2 regions of the Ectobacillus polymachus genome follow, and region 2 is predicted to be linked to the other one. Evidence: predicted binding sites of a transcription regulator. Region 2 holds the regulator's gene; the other holds the start of a gene.

Evidence for each region. Region 2 encodes Rex, which represses fermentation and respiration genes when NADH is low (regulators of the CRP and FNR family bind a similar motif). Its sites were predicted from a motif close to TTGTGAAATATTTCACAA; they were not measured.
Region 1: the regulator Rex is predicted to act here: its motif matches at 1,264-1,281, upstream of ACM5BR_RS10575 (L-lactate dehydrogenase).

Annotation. Positions count from the first base shown of each region.
Region 1 covers NZ_JBLREB010000001.1:2,067,052-2,072,678, reverse strand. Annotated here, with positions in the region: tRNA gene ACM5BR_RS10640 (tRNA-Met) at 1-47, shown strand, start outside; tRNA gene ACM5BR_RS10635 (tRNA-Ile) at 56-132, shown strand; tRNA gene ACM5BR_RS10630 (tRNA-Ser) at 149-241, shown strand; tRNA gene ACM5BR_RS10625 (tRNA-Met) at 278-354, shown strand; tRNA gene ACM5BR_RS10620 (tRNA-Asp) at 358-433, shown strand; tRNA gene ACM5BR_RS10615 (tRNA-Phe) at 437-509, shown strand; tRNA gene ACM5BR_RS10610 (tRNA-Thr) at 529-601, shown strand; tRNA gene ACM5BR_RS10605 (tRNA-Lys) at 613-684, shown strand; tRNA gene ACM5BR_RS10600 (tRNA-Gly) at 691-764, shown strand; tRNA gene ACM5BR_RS10595 (tRNA-Ile) at 771-847, shown strand; tRNA gene ACM5BR_RS10590 (tRNA-Asn) at 872-946, shown strand; tRNA gene ACM5BR_RS10585 (tRNA-Ser) at 950-1,040, shown strand; tRNA gene ACM5BR_RS10580 (tRNA-Glu) at 1,042-1,113, shown strand; gene ACM5BR_RS10575 (L-lactate dehydrogenase) at 1,410-2,351, shown strand; gene glgB (1,4-alpha-glucan branching protein GlgB) at 2,763-4,691, shown strand; gene ACM5BR_RS10565 (glucose-1-phosphate adenylyltransferase) at 4,639-5,627, shown strand, end outside.
Region 2 covers NZ_JBLREB010000010.1:25,090-30,716, reverse strand. Annotated here, with positions in the region: gene tsaB (tRNA (adenosine(37)-N6)-threonylcarbamoyltransferase complex dimerization subunit type 1 TsaB) at 1-186, shown strand, start outside; gene rimI (ribosomal protein S18-alanine N-acetyltransferase) at 200-649, shown strand; gene tsaD (tRNA (adenosine(37)-N6)-threonylcarbamoyltransferase complex transferase subunit TsaD) at 649-1,665, shown strand; gene ACM5BR_RS18435 (ABC-F family ATP-binding cassette domain-containing protein) at 1,926-3,851, opposite strand; gene ACM5BR_RS18430 (redox-sensing transcriptional repressor Rex) at 4,135-4,764, shown strand; gene ACM5BR_RS18425 (YdiK family protein) at 4,832-5,041, opposite strand; gene ACM5BR_RS18420 (CPBP family intramembrane glutamic endopeptidase) at 5,043-5,627, opposite strand, start outside.

The DNA of each region.
Region 1 (5,627 bases), on a different contig from region 2:
GGTTCATACCCGTGAGGTCGGGGGTTCGATCCCCTCCGCCGCTACCATATAATAAGGACCTTTAGCTCAGCTGGTTAGAGCAGACGGCTCATAACCGTCCGGTCGTAGGTTCGAGTCCTACAAGGTCCACCATTTACAACTTAAGTACGGAGGAATACCCAAGTCTGGCTGAAGGGATCGGTCTTGAAAACCGACAGGTGGCGAGAGCTGCGCGGGGGTTCGAATCCCTCTTCCTCCTCCATTTTATTTTTTAAAAATAAAATAATTTATCTATCGTCGCGGGGTGGAGCAGTCCGGTAGCTCGTCGGGCTCATAACCCGAAGGTCGCAGGTTCAAATCCTGTCCCCGCAACCAAATGGTCTCGTGGTGTAGCGGTTAACATGCCTGCCTGTCACGCAGGAGATCGCCGGTTCGATCCCGGTCGGGACCGCCATTTGGCTCGGTAGCTCAGTCGGTAGAGCAGAGGACTGAAAATCCTCGTGTCGGCGGTTCGATTCCGTCCCGAGCCACTTTACTAGATTAAGTGTTGCCGACTTAGCTCAATTGGTAGAGCAACTGAATCGTAATCAGTAGGTTGGGGGTTCAAGTCCTCTAGTCGGCATTTTTTATTTTGAGCCATTAGCTCAGTGGTAGAGCATCTGACTTTTAATCAGAGGGTCGAAGGTTCAAGTCCTTCATGGCTCACATTTTGCGGGTGTAGTTTAATGGTAGAACTTCAGCCTTCCAAGCTGATAGCGTGGGTTCGATTCCCATCACCCGCTCCAAATAATGGGCCTATAGCTCAGCTGGTTAGAGCGCACGCCTGATAAGCGTGAGGTCGATGGTTCGAGTCCATTTAGGCCCACCATGTAAAATAATCATACATTTTTATTCCGCAATAGCTCAGCGGTAGAGCAATCGGCTGTTAACCGATAGGTCGTAGGTTCGAATCCTACTTGCGGAGCCATATAGAGAAGTACCCAAGAGGCTCAAGGGGCTCCCCTGCTAAGGGAGTAGGTCGGGATACCGGCGCGAGGGTTCGAATCCCTTCTTCTCTGCCACGGCCCGTTGGTCAAGCGGTTAAGACACCGCCCTTTCACGGCGGTAACACGGGTTCGATTCCCGTACGGGTCATACTAAGAGTCAGTGATGAATATACTGGCTCTTTTTTCATGTCCTACGATGTATAAACGTTTCATTTATGTATAGATAGATCCCTCGTAATCTCTGTCTGTTTTCTTTCCTTTATTCCTCTTTCGCAGAAGTAGTATATTCACGCTACTTATGTGAATTAATTCACAAAATCATCACAAAAATGGAATGGAATAAAAATAATTTATGTTAAAATGAAAATGTTCAGAGGAAATTACACAGAATATAGAATGAATGGATTTATAAAGAAAATGTAGACAATAAAGGAGAGCTTAAACATGAAGCAGAAGATTAATCGTGTTGTTTTAGTCGGAACAGGTGCAGTTGGCTGTAGCTATGCATATTCAATGCTTAACCACGGTGTAGCAGAAGAACTTGTACTCGTTGACGTAAATGAAGCCAAAGCAGAAGGCGAAGCAATGGATTTAAATCATGGTATGCCATTTGCTCCAGCTCCAACGAAGATTTGGAAGGGAAGCTACGCAGATTGTAAAGATGCAGACCTTGTTGTTATTACTGCAGGACTTCCACAAAAACCAGGTGAAACTCGCTTAGACTTAGTAGAAAAAAATACGAAAATCTTTAAGCAAATTGTTCGTGGAATTATGGACAATGGTTTTGATGGAATATTCTTAATTGCTACTAATCCAGTTGATATTTTAACATATGTTACTTGGAAAGAATCAGGTTTACCGAAGGAACGCGTTATCGGTTCTGGTACTACACTTGATACAGCACGTTTACGTTATATGCTTAGCGATTATTTTGATGTTGATGCACGTAACGTCCATGCTTACATCATTGGTGAACATGGTGATACAGAACTTCCAGTATGGAGCCACGCTTCTGTTGGGGTTCAAAAATTAGCAAAAGTTTTACAAGATCAAAAATATAAACAAGAAGATTTAGATGCTATTTTTGTAAATGTTCGTGATGCTGCTTACCATATTATTGAGCGTAAAGGTGCAACATTCTATGGTATTGGTATGGCTCTCATGAGAATTACAAAGGCGATTTTAAATAATGAAAACTGTATTTTAACTGTTTCTGCATACTTAAACGGTGAATATGGACAAAGTGACATTTATGTAGGTGTTCCTGCTATCATCAACCGTAGCGGTGTTCGCGAAGTAATGGAACTTGAAATGGACGAAGCTGAACAAGCTAAATTCGATCATTCAGTAAAAGTATTAAAAGAAACAATGAGCCCAGTATTATAATTTATCTTATATATTTGTTCAACATATCTGCAAAAACCTCATCATAATTATATTATGATGAGGTTTTTTTGTTTCATTAATTAATGTTTACATATTATTTCTAATTTTTATACAATTTCTTTACATAACTATTTTACTATTAGTGTAGGTACTCTTTTATTTATACAATTACATCCTGTAAATTACTTTTATACTATAGATTTTTCTAACATAATGAAATCAAATTATGAAATGCTTTCACACGGATTTTATAGCAGAAATTACATAGTTATTGTCTATAATGTGAATTATATCTAAATTTTCTTTTTACAGTAATGTTTTTCTTTCTAACAAAAGGAATTATAGAGTTTTTAGTAGAATAATATTAAAGTATTTGAAATATTATGTACCGGCGAGGTGAAAGCTGTGGTTTTGACTCAACTTACGGACTATGATTTACATCTGTTTCATGAGGGTAGCCTTTTTCAAAGTTATCACCTGTTTGGTGCCCATCGTGCGGTTGAAAATGATATAGAAGGTGTGCGATTTTCTGTTTGGGCCCCTCATGCAGCAGCGGTAAGTGTAGTAGGGGATTTTAACAATTGGATAGGCAATGAACATCAAATGACAAAAATTACAGATCAAGGTATATGGTCATTGTTCATTCCTGGGCTTAAGGAAAATGAGATTTATAAGTATGAGATTCAAACTTCATACGGTAAAACGTTATTAAAATCGGATCCCTATGCGTTTTTTTCAGAGTTACGCCCCCATACTGCTTCTATTGTTTATGATATAGGGGAGTATAAATGGAATGATCAGAAATGGTTCCGAAATAAAAAACGTAAATCGATTTATGAAGAACCATTCGCTGTGTATGAGATGCATATTGGTACTTGGAAAAAAAAGGATGAAGGTTCCTTGTATTCATACAGGGAGATGGCTGACATTCTAATTCCTTATGTAATCGATCATCATTTTACACATATTGAAATCATGCCGCTAGTTGAACATCCTTATGACCGTTCTTGGGGGTATCAGGGTACAGGATATTATTCTCCTACAAGTAGATATGGTACACCTTATGATCTTATGTATTTTATCGATCAATGCCATCAGCATGGACTAGGGGTTATTTTAGACTGGGTGCCAGGGCATTATTGTAAAGATGCTCATGGTCTGTACATGTTTGATGGGGAACCTACGTATGAATACTACGATTATAATGTACAAGAAAATCCTGTTTGGGGAACTGCTAACTTCGATTTAGGAAAGCCGGAGGTTCAAAGTTTCCTTATATCGAATGCACTATTCTGGTTTGAATATTATCACATAGACGGTTTTCGTGTAGACGCTGTTGCAAACATGTTATATTGGAACGCAAATGGACAATTTAGTCGAAATGAAAATGCAGTGAAATTTTTACAAAAATTGAATGAAGCTGTATTTGCCGTTCATCCAGAGGCTTTAATGATTGCAGAAGATTCTACTGATTGGCCGCTTGTAACAGCTCCAACCTATGATGGGGGACTAGGGTTTAATTATAAATGGAATATGGGATGGATGAATGACATCCTAAAATATATGGAATGTGAACCTCAATATCGAAAGCATATGCATGATAAAGTAACATTTTCACAGCTATATGCTTACTCTGAAAATTTTATCTTACCGTTATCACATGACGAAGTTGTACATGGAAAAAAATCCCTCCTTAATAAAATGCCAGGAGATTATTGGCGAAAGTTTGCGCAATTACGACTCCTATATGGATATTTCATCTCACATCCGGGTAAAAAACTATTGTTCATGGGTGGAGAATTTGGACAGTTTGATGAGTGGAAGGATCTTGAGGATTTAGATTGGATGCTTCAAGATTTTGAAATGCATAGGCTTATGCAAGAATATTTTAAAGAATTAATGGGTATTTATAAACGCTCTAAACCACTTTGGGAACTGGATCATAAGCAGGAAGGGTTCCGATGGATTGATGCAGATAATTGTGAGCAAAGTATTTTTTCATTTATTCGTTACGGCAAGAAAGACAATGAATCGTTAGTTATTATCTGCAATTTTAGTGAATACGTATACCACGATTATAAAGTAGGTGTACCGTTAGACGGATCCTATAATGAAATATTAAATAGTGATGATATTCGGTTTGGTGGCTCCGGTCAAGTGAATAAAAAACGCTTGAAAGCGATCAAAAAAGAGATTCATAATCAACCAGCTTGTGTAGAAATGACGATACCGCCTTTTGGTATTTCGATTTTGCGACCAGTGAAAACAAGGAAGGGGAATATGAGGGATGGCAATAAAGAAGAAATGCGTAGCAATGTTACTAGCAGGGGGAAAAGGTAGTCGTTTAAGTTCTTTAACAAAGAATTTAGCTAAACCAGCTGTCCCATTTGGCGGAAAGTATCGGATTATCGATTTTACATTAAGTAATTGTACAAATTCAGGCATTGAAACGGTTGGCGTCTTAACACAATATCAGCCGCTTGTACTTCACTCTTATATTGGAATCGGAAGCGCTTGGGATTTAGACCGTAGTAACGGAGGGGTAACAGTTTTGCCTCCGTATTCAGAATCTTCTGGCGTGAAGTGGTATAAAGGAACCGCAAGTGCCATTTTCCAAAACTTAAATTATTTGAAACAATACGATCCTGAGTATGTTCTGATTTTATCAGGCGATCATATATACAAAATGAATTATTCTAAAATGCTAGACTATCATATGGAAAAAGATGCGGACGTTTCGATTTCCGTTATTACTGTTCCATGGGAGGAAGCAAGTCGCTTTGGTATTATGAATACAAATGAAAATATGGAGATTACAGAATTCGAAGAAAAGCCTCCATTTCCTAAAAGTAATTTAGCATCAATGGGAATATATATCTTTAAATGGTCTGTACTGAAGGAGTTTTTAGAAATGGATGCGCGTAATCCTGAATCTAGTAATGATTTTGGGAAAGATGTTATTCCATTATTATTAGAAGAAAATAAGAAAGTTGTAGCGTATCCGTTCCAAGGCTATTGGAAGGATGTCGGTACAGTGAAAAGTCTTTGGGAAGCAAATATGGATTTGCTTAGCGAAGATTCAACCTTAAATATGTATGATAGAGATTGGCGTATCTATTCAGTAAATCCAAATCAACCTCCTCAATATATTGCTCCAACAGCAACAATTGAAGAATCTTTATTAAATGAAGGCTGTGTAGTCGAAGGAGAAGTAAAGCATTCCGTTTTATTCCAAGGCGTATCAGTAGGCGAAGGAACGGTTATTACGGATTCTGT
Region 2 (5,627 bases):
TCGATGATAGAACAAGAACTTGGCGAACAAGCGATTTTTGCGAAAGCTACAATAAATCAGCCGAGACCAGGTGCATTAGCTATATTAGGAGCAGAAGAGCCAGCGCAGGATGTACATACCTTCGTACCAAGCTATTTACGTCTAGCAGAGGCGGAAGCGAAATGGCTAGCAAATCAGAACAAGTAGAGGACTGACGGCTATGAACACACTCATAACATTTCGTGATATGCAGCTAGAAGATATTGAATCCGTTTTGGAAATTGAACATGCGTCTTTTACAATTCCCTGGACGGAGGATGCGTTTATACGAGAACTCACGATGAATGAATATGCAAATTATACCGTTCTGGAAGAGAATGGTCAGGTTGTCGGATACTGCGGTATGTGGCTCATTTTAGATGAAGCAAGCATTACGAATATTGCAATACTGCCCGCATACAGAGGCAGGCAGCTTGGCGAAGCTTTGTTGCGCTTTGTAATGGAATACGCGCGGCAAAAAGGTGGTAAAACGATGTCGCTTGAAGTTCGTGTATCGAACATAATTGCACAAGGTTTATATCGGAAGTTAGGGTTTTTAAACGGAGGTATTCGGAAAGGATACTATACAGATAACTACGAGGATGCGCTCGTAATGTGGGTGAATTTATAATGGAAAAAGATACAATCGTATTAGCTATTGAATCAAGCTGTGATGAAACAGCAGCAGCAATTATTCGAAATGGACGTGAAATTGTCTCAAATGTAGTGGCTTCTCAAATTGAAAGCCATAAGCGGTTTGGTGGAGTTGTGCCTGAAATTGCGTCTCGCCACCATGTGGAACAAATAACAATTGTCATTGCTGAAGCGATGCAGAAAGCAAATGTTACATTTGCCGATTTAGATGCAATTGCGGTTACCGAAGGGCCAGGACTAGTTGGAGCATTGTTAGTAGGCGTACATGCAGCAAAAGCTATTTCATTTGCTCATCAAATTCCGCTTGTCGGAGTTCATCATATTGCAGGACATATTTATGCCAATCGCTTGATTAAGGAAATGAATTTCCCGTTACTTGCTCTCGTTGTATCAGGTGGTCATACAGAGCTAGTCTACATGAAAGAGCATGGCTCATTTGAAGTGATTGGAGAAACAAGAGACGATGCAGCTGGGGAAGCTTACGATAAAGTAGCACGGACGCTATCATTCCCATATCCGGGCGGTCCGCACATAGATCGTTTAGCAGCGCAAGGGAGCCCAACGATTGACTTACCACGAGCATGGCTAGAACCAGATTCATACGATTTTAGCTTTAGTGGATTAAAATCAGCAGTCATTAATACCGTTCATAACGCAAGTCAGCGCGGAGAAACGATTGTACCGGAAGATTTAGCTGCTAGTTTCCAAGCTAGCGTGGTAGATGTGTTAGTTACGAAAACAGTCCGTGCTGCAGAGGAATATAAAGTTAAACAGGTGTTATTAGCTGGCGGAGTTGCTGCAAATAAAGGATTACGTCATGCGCTAGAGCAAGCCTTTCAAAACCAGGATCAAGTGGAACTCATCATTCCTCCATTGTCTTTATGCACAGACAATGCAGCTATGATAGGTGCTGCAGGAACGATTCTGTTTCAAAAAGGAAAACGGTCGACGTTAGCGTTAAATGCTAATCCGGGATTGCCGATTGAAAAATAATATCCACAGTTTGAATTATGATTTGTGAATAAAGTAGTGAAAAACTTGTGATTAACTGCTGTGTATTTGTGTATATGTTTGTGGATAACTGTGGGTAAGCCTGTGCTTAATGTGTATAACTTAGTATGGATCGCAGAATATCAACATACATATGTGTATATACCTGTGGATAGTGTGTAAAAAAGAGGAGAAGCTCTCGCATCTACTCTTTTTCGTTAGTTTTTATATTCATATATCCACAGGTGGATACATTTCGCTCATTAGCTTTGTAATTCTTCCCATTCTTCCATAAGTGATTCAAGCTTGGATTCTGCAGTTTCTTTTTCCTTATGGATGCTTTGCACCTTTTCATAGTCCTGGAACACTTCAGGTAAGCAAAGCTCCTCTTCAAATGCTGCAATCTGTTCCTCTAACTGCATAATGCTTTCTTCTATTTCCTCAAGCTTTCGCGTGAGCTTGCGATTTTGTTTTTTTCGCTCTTTATCCTCTTCATAGTTCCGTTTTTCAGCTGCTATATTAGGGGTAGGTATTTGTTTCGTTTCCTCCTCTTTCAGCTGAGCAATTTCAAGCGTTTCCGCTTTTTTCTCTATATAGTAATCATAGTCACCAAGATACTCTATTGTCCCATCCTTGGATAACTCAATAACCTTTGATGCAACTCTATTAATAAAATATCGGTCATGGGAGACGAATAAAATGGTTCCAGGGAAATCAATCAAGGCATTTTCGAGTATTTCTTTGCTATTTATATCTAAGTGGTTAGTAGGCTCGTCTAAAATTAATACATTGCATTTTTGCATCATCAGTTTTGCAAGGGCTAGACGCGCCTTCTCACCACCGCTTAAGGAAGAGACAATTTTTAACACATCATCCCCAGAGAATAGGAAATTTCCGAGTACGGTACGTATTTCCTTTTCAGGCTGTAAGGGGTACTCATCCCAAAGCTCGTCTAATACACGTTTGGAGGAGGTTAAAATGGCCTGCTGTTGATCGTAATAGCCAATCGTAACGTTAGAACCAAATGAAATGGTACCTTGAAGCACATCTAATTGATTTACCATCGTCTTTAATAAAGTTGATTTGCCGATTCCATTTGGACCGACGAGTGCAATGCTGTCACCGCGAGTAATATACATATTCACATGTTCGATGATAGGAGTTCCCTTGTATCCGACAGCAGCATCTTTTACATGGAGTACATCGTTACCGCTTTGGCGTTCGATTTCAAAATGAAAGGAGGCTGATTTATCATCATCAAGTGGTTTGGTCATAAGCTCCATACGCTCTAATTGCTTACGACGGCTTTGTGCACGCTTCGTTGTCGATGCTCTTGCGATATTACGCTGAACAAAATCCTGCAGCTTGGCTACTTCATCCTGCTGCTTTTCATATCGCTTCATTTCTTGCTCATACCAATCTGCTTTTCTTTCTAGATATTTACTGTAGTTCCCTGTGAAACGTTTGCTATGCGTATTAGATATTTCATATACCTGCGTCACAATACGATCTAAAAAGTAGCGGTCATGGGAAACAATTAGAATGGCGCCAGAGTAGCCTTGTAAATATTGTTCTAGCCATGTAAGGGTTTCAATGTCTAGATGGTTCGTAGGTTCATCTAGAATCAGTAGATCAGGTTTGGTTAGTAACAGTTTTCCTAATGCGAGTCGTGTTTTCTGGCCGCCGCTTAGCATAGAAATTTGCATGGTATGTGTTTCTACAGGAAATCCTAAGCCAGTGAGTACAGAACGAATATCTGCTTCATATTGATATCCACCTAGATCGCTAAAGAGCTGCTGAAGACGATCATATTCTCCTAGAAGCTTTTCATACTGTTCCGGATTGGTAAATATCTCTTCCTTGCCCATTTCCTGTTCCATCTTGCGCAGCTCGTTCTCCATGTCTTGTAGCTTGCGAAAGACTGTGAGCATCTCTTCACCAATTGTTAAGGAAGTTTCTAAGCCCGTATTTTGTGCTAGATAACCAATGGATACGTCTTTAGGCTTAATAATCTCCCCTGCTTCATAAGACATTTCCCCTGCAATAATTTTTAGTAACGTTGATTTTCCGGCTCCGTTACGTCCAACAAGTGCAACACGATCGCGTGTTTGGACTTCTAATTTTATATTGGATAAAATGACATCCGCTCCAAAAAGCTTCGTCAATCCATTTACTTGTAATAAAATCAATGTGTTTCACCTCAAATTAGTTTGTCTACTATATAATTATAAAAAACTAATGTTTTTCAACATCATGTAAAATGTTGTATAGTTTATTTAGGAGAATCTATCTCTATTATACAAGGAAAGCTTTACACCAATAAACTTTCAACTTATATTCTGTGTGTAAAAGGTGAATTTTTCTAGGTTGGAGGTTTTCCTATTAGATGTGAAGCCAACCATTATTATACGTTCACATGCCTTATATAGCCGTCACAGCATGATAAACAAAAATAGGAGAGAGGGGGATATGATGGATCAGCCTAAAATTCCGCAGGCAACTGCGAAACGACTGCCTTTGTATTATCGTTTTATTAAAAACCTATCGCTCTCAGGAAAGCAACGGGTTTCCTCAGCCGAGCTTAGCGAAGCGGTAAAAGTTGATTCTGCTACGATTCGCAGAGATTTTTCTTACTTCGGTGCATTAGGTAAAAAAGGGTACGGTTACAATGTAAACTATCTATTATCATTTTTCAGCCAAACACTTGACCAAGATGATTTAACTCAAGTAGCGTTAATTGGAGTTGGAAATTTAGGAACCGCTTTCTTAAATTACAATTTCTTGAAAAATAATAACACGAAAATTGCAATGGCTTTTGACGTAGATGAGAAGAAAGTTGGAACCATTATTGGAGAAGTGCCTGTCTATCATTTAGATGACCTAGAACAAAGAATGACAGAGGATGTTAAAGTAGCCATTTTAACGGTACCTGCAACGGTTGCACAGTCTGTTGCTGATCGATTATCAAAAACGAGCATAGAAGGAATTCTAAATTTTACACCTGCCCGCATCAACGTACAGGATCATATTCGCATTCATCATATTGATTTATCCGTTGAACTTCAGACGCTCGTTTATTTTCTAAAGCATTATCCGAAATAATAAGTTTTACATAATAATAAGGAAATATAAAATGGACCGCATAGCGGTCCATTTTTTGTAAGAGTCTTTACTTTTTTTGCTTCGGATTTCTCGTCGCCTGCCACTTTAGAAAAATTAGGCGAATGGCAAGACCAAAATCAAAGGTAGCCATAATGATTAGTAATAGTGTGTATACATTCCATATTGTCGTTTCTACGCTTGTTATCGCTAAATAGGTAAAAATGCCGCCGAACAGAAGGTAGATTATCGCCATAAATATATTAGAATTTCTAAGCATCTCAAAAGCCTCCAATAATTGTGTGCAAGGTTTCGGCCTGCTTCATCATTTTATCTAAGTAATCGTGTAGTCCAATGTTGATAAGAATAACAATGGTATTCATCATAACATGGGCGAAGATAGGAACAATAATTCGTCTCGTGTGTATGTATAAAAAGGAAAATACGAAACCCATGGATGTATAAACCAATAGGTGGCTAAAGTCGAAATGAACCGTTGCAAATATGAGTGAGCTGATAATGGCAGCCACAAAAAAATGAAAGTGCTTATAAAGGGAACCAAATAAAATTTTTCGAAATACGATTTCTTCCATAATCGGTCCGAAAATGGATGTAACGAGAATGAACAAAGGGCTAACCTTGGCAATATCTACGAGCCGCTGTGTATTTTCTGAACCAGGATTAATGCCAAATATTCGCATTTCGATATTTGCTGCAATGGTTTGTGCAAATAGAGCAAGGAAAATACCTGCAAACATCCATAGGATTGTGTAACCGATTCCCATCTTATTGCGGGCAAGCGGATCATCATCGTGTCGAAGTAATAGCAGGATGATGATAAGAGCTGTAACAAAGCTGATAATCGC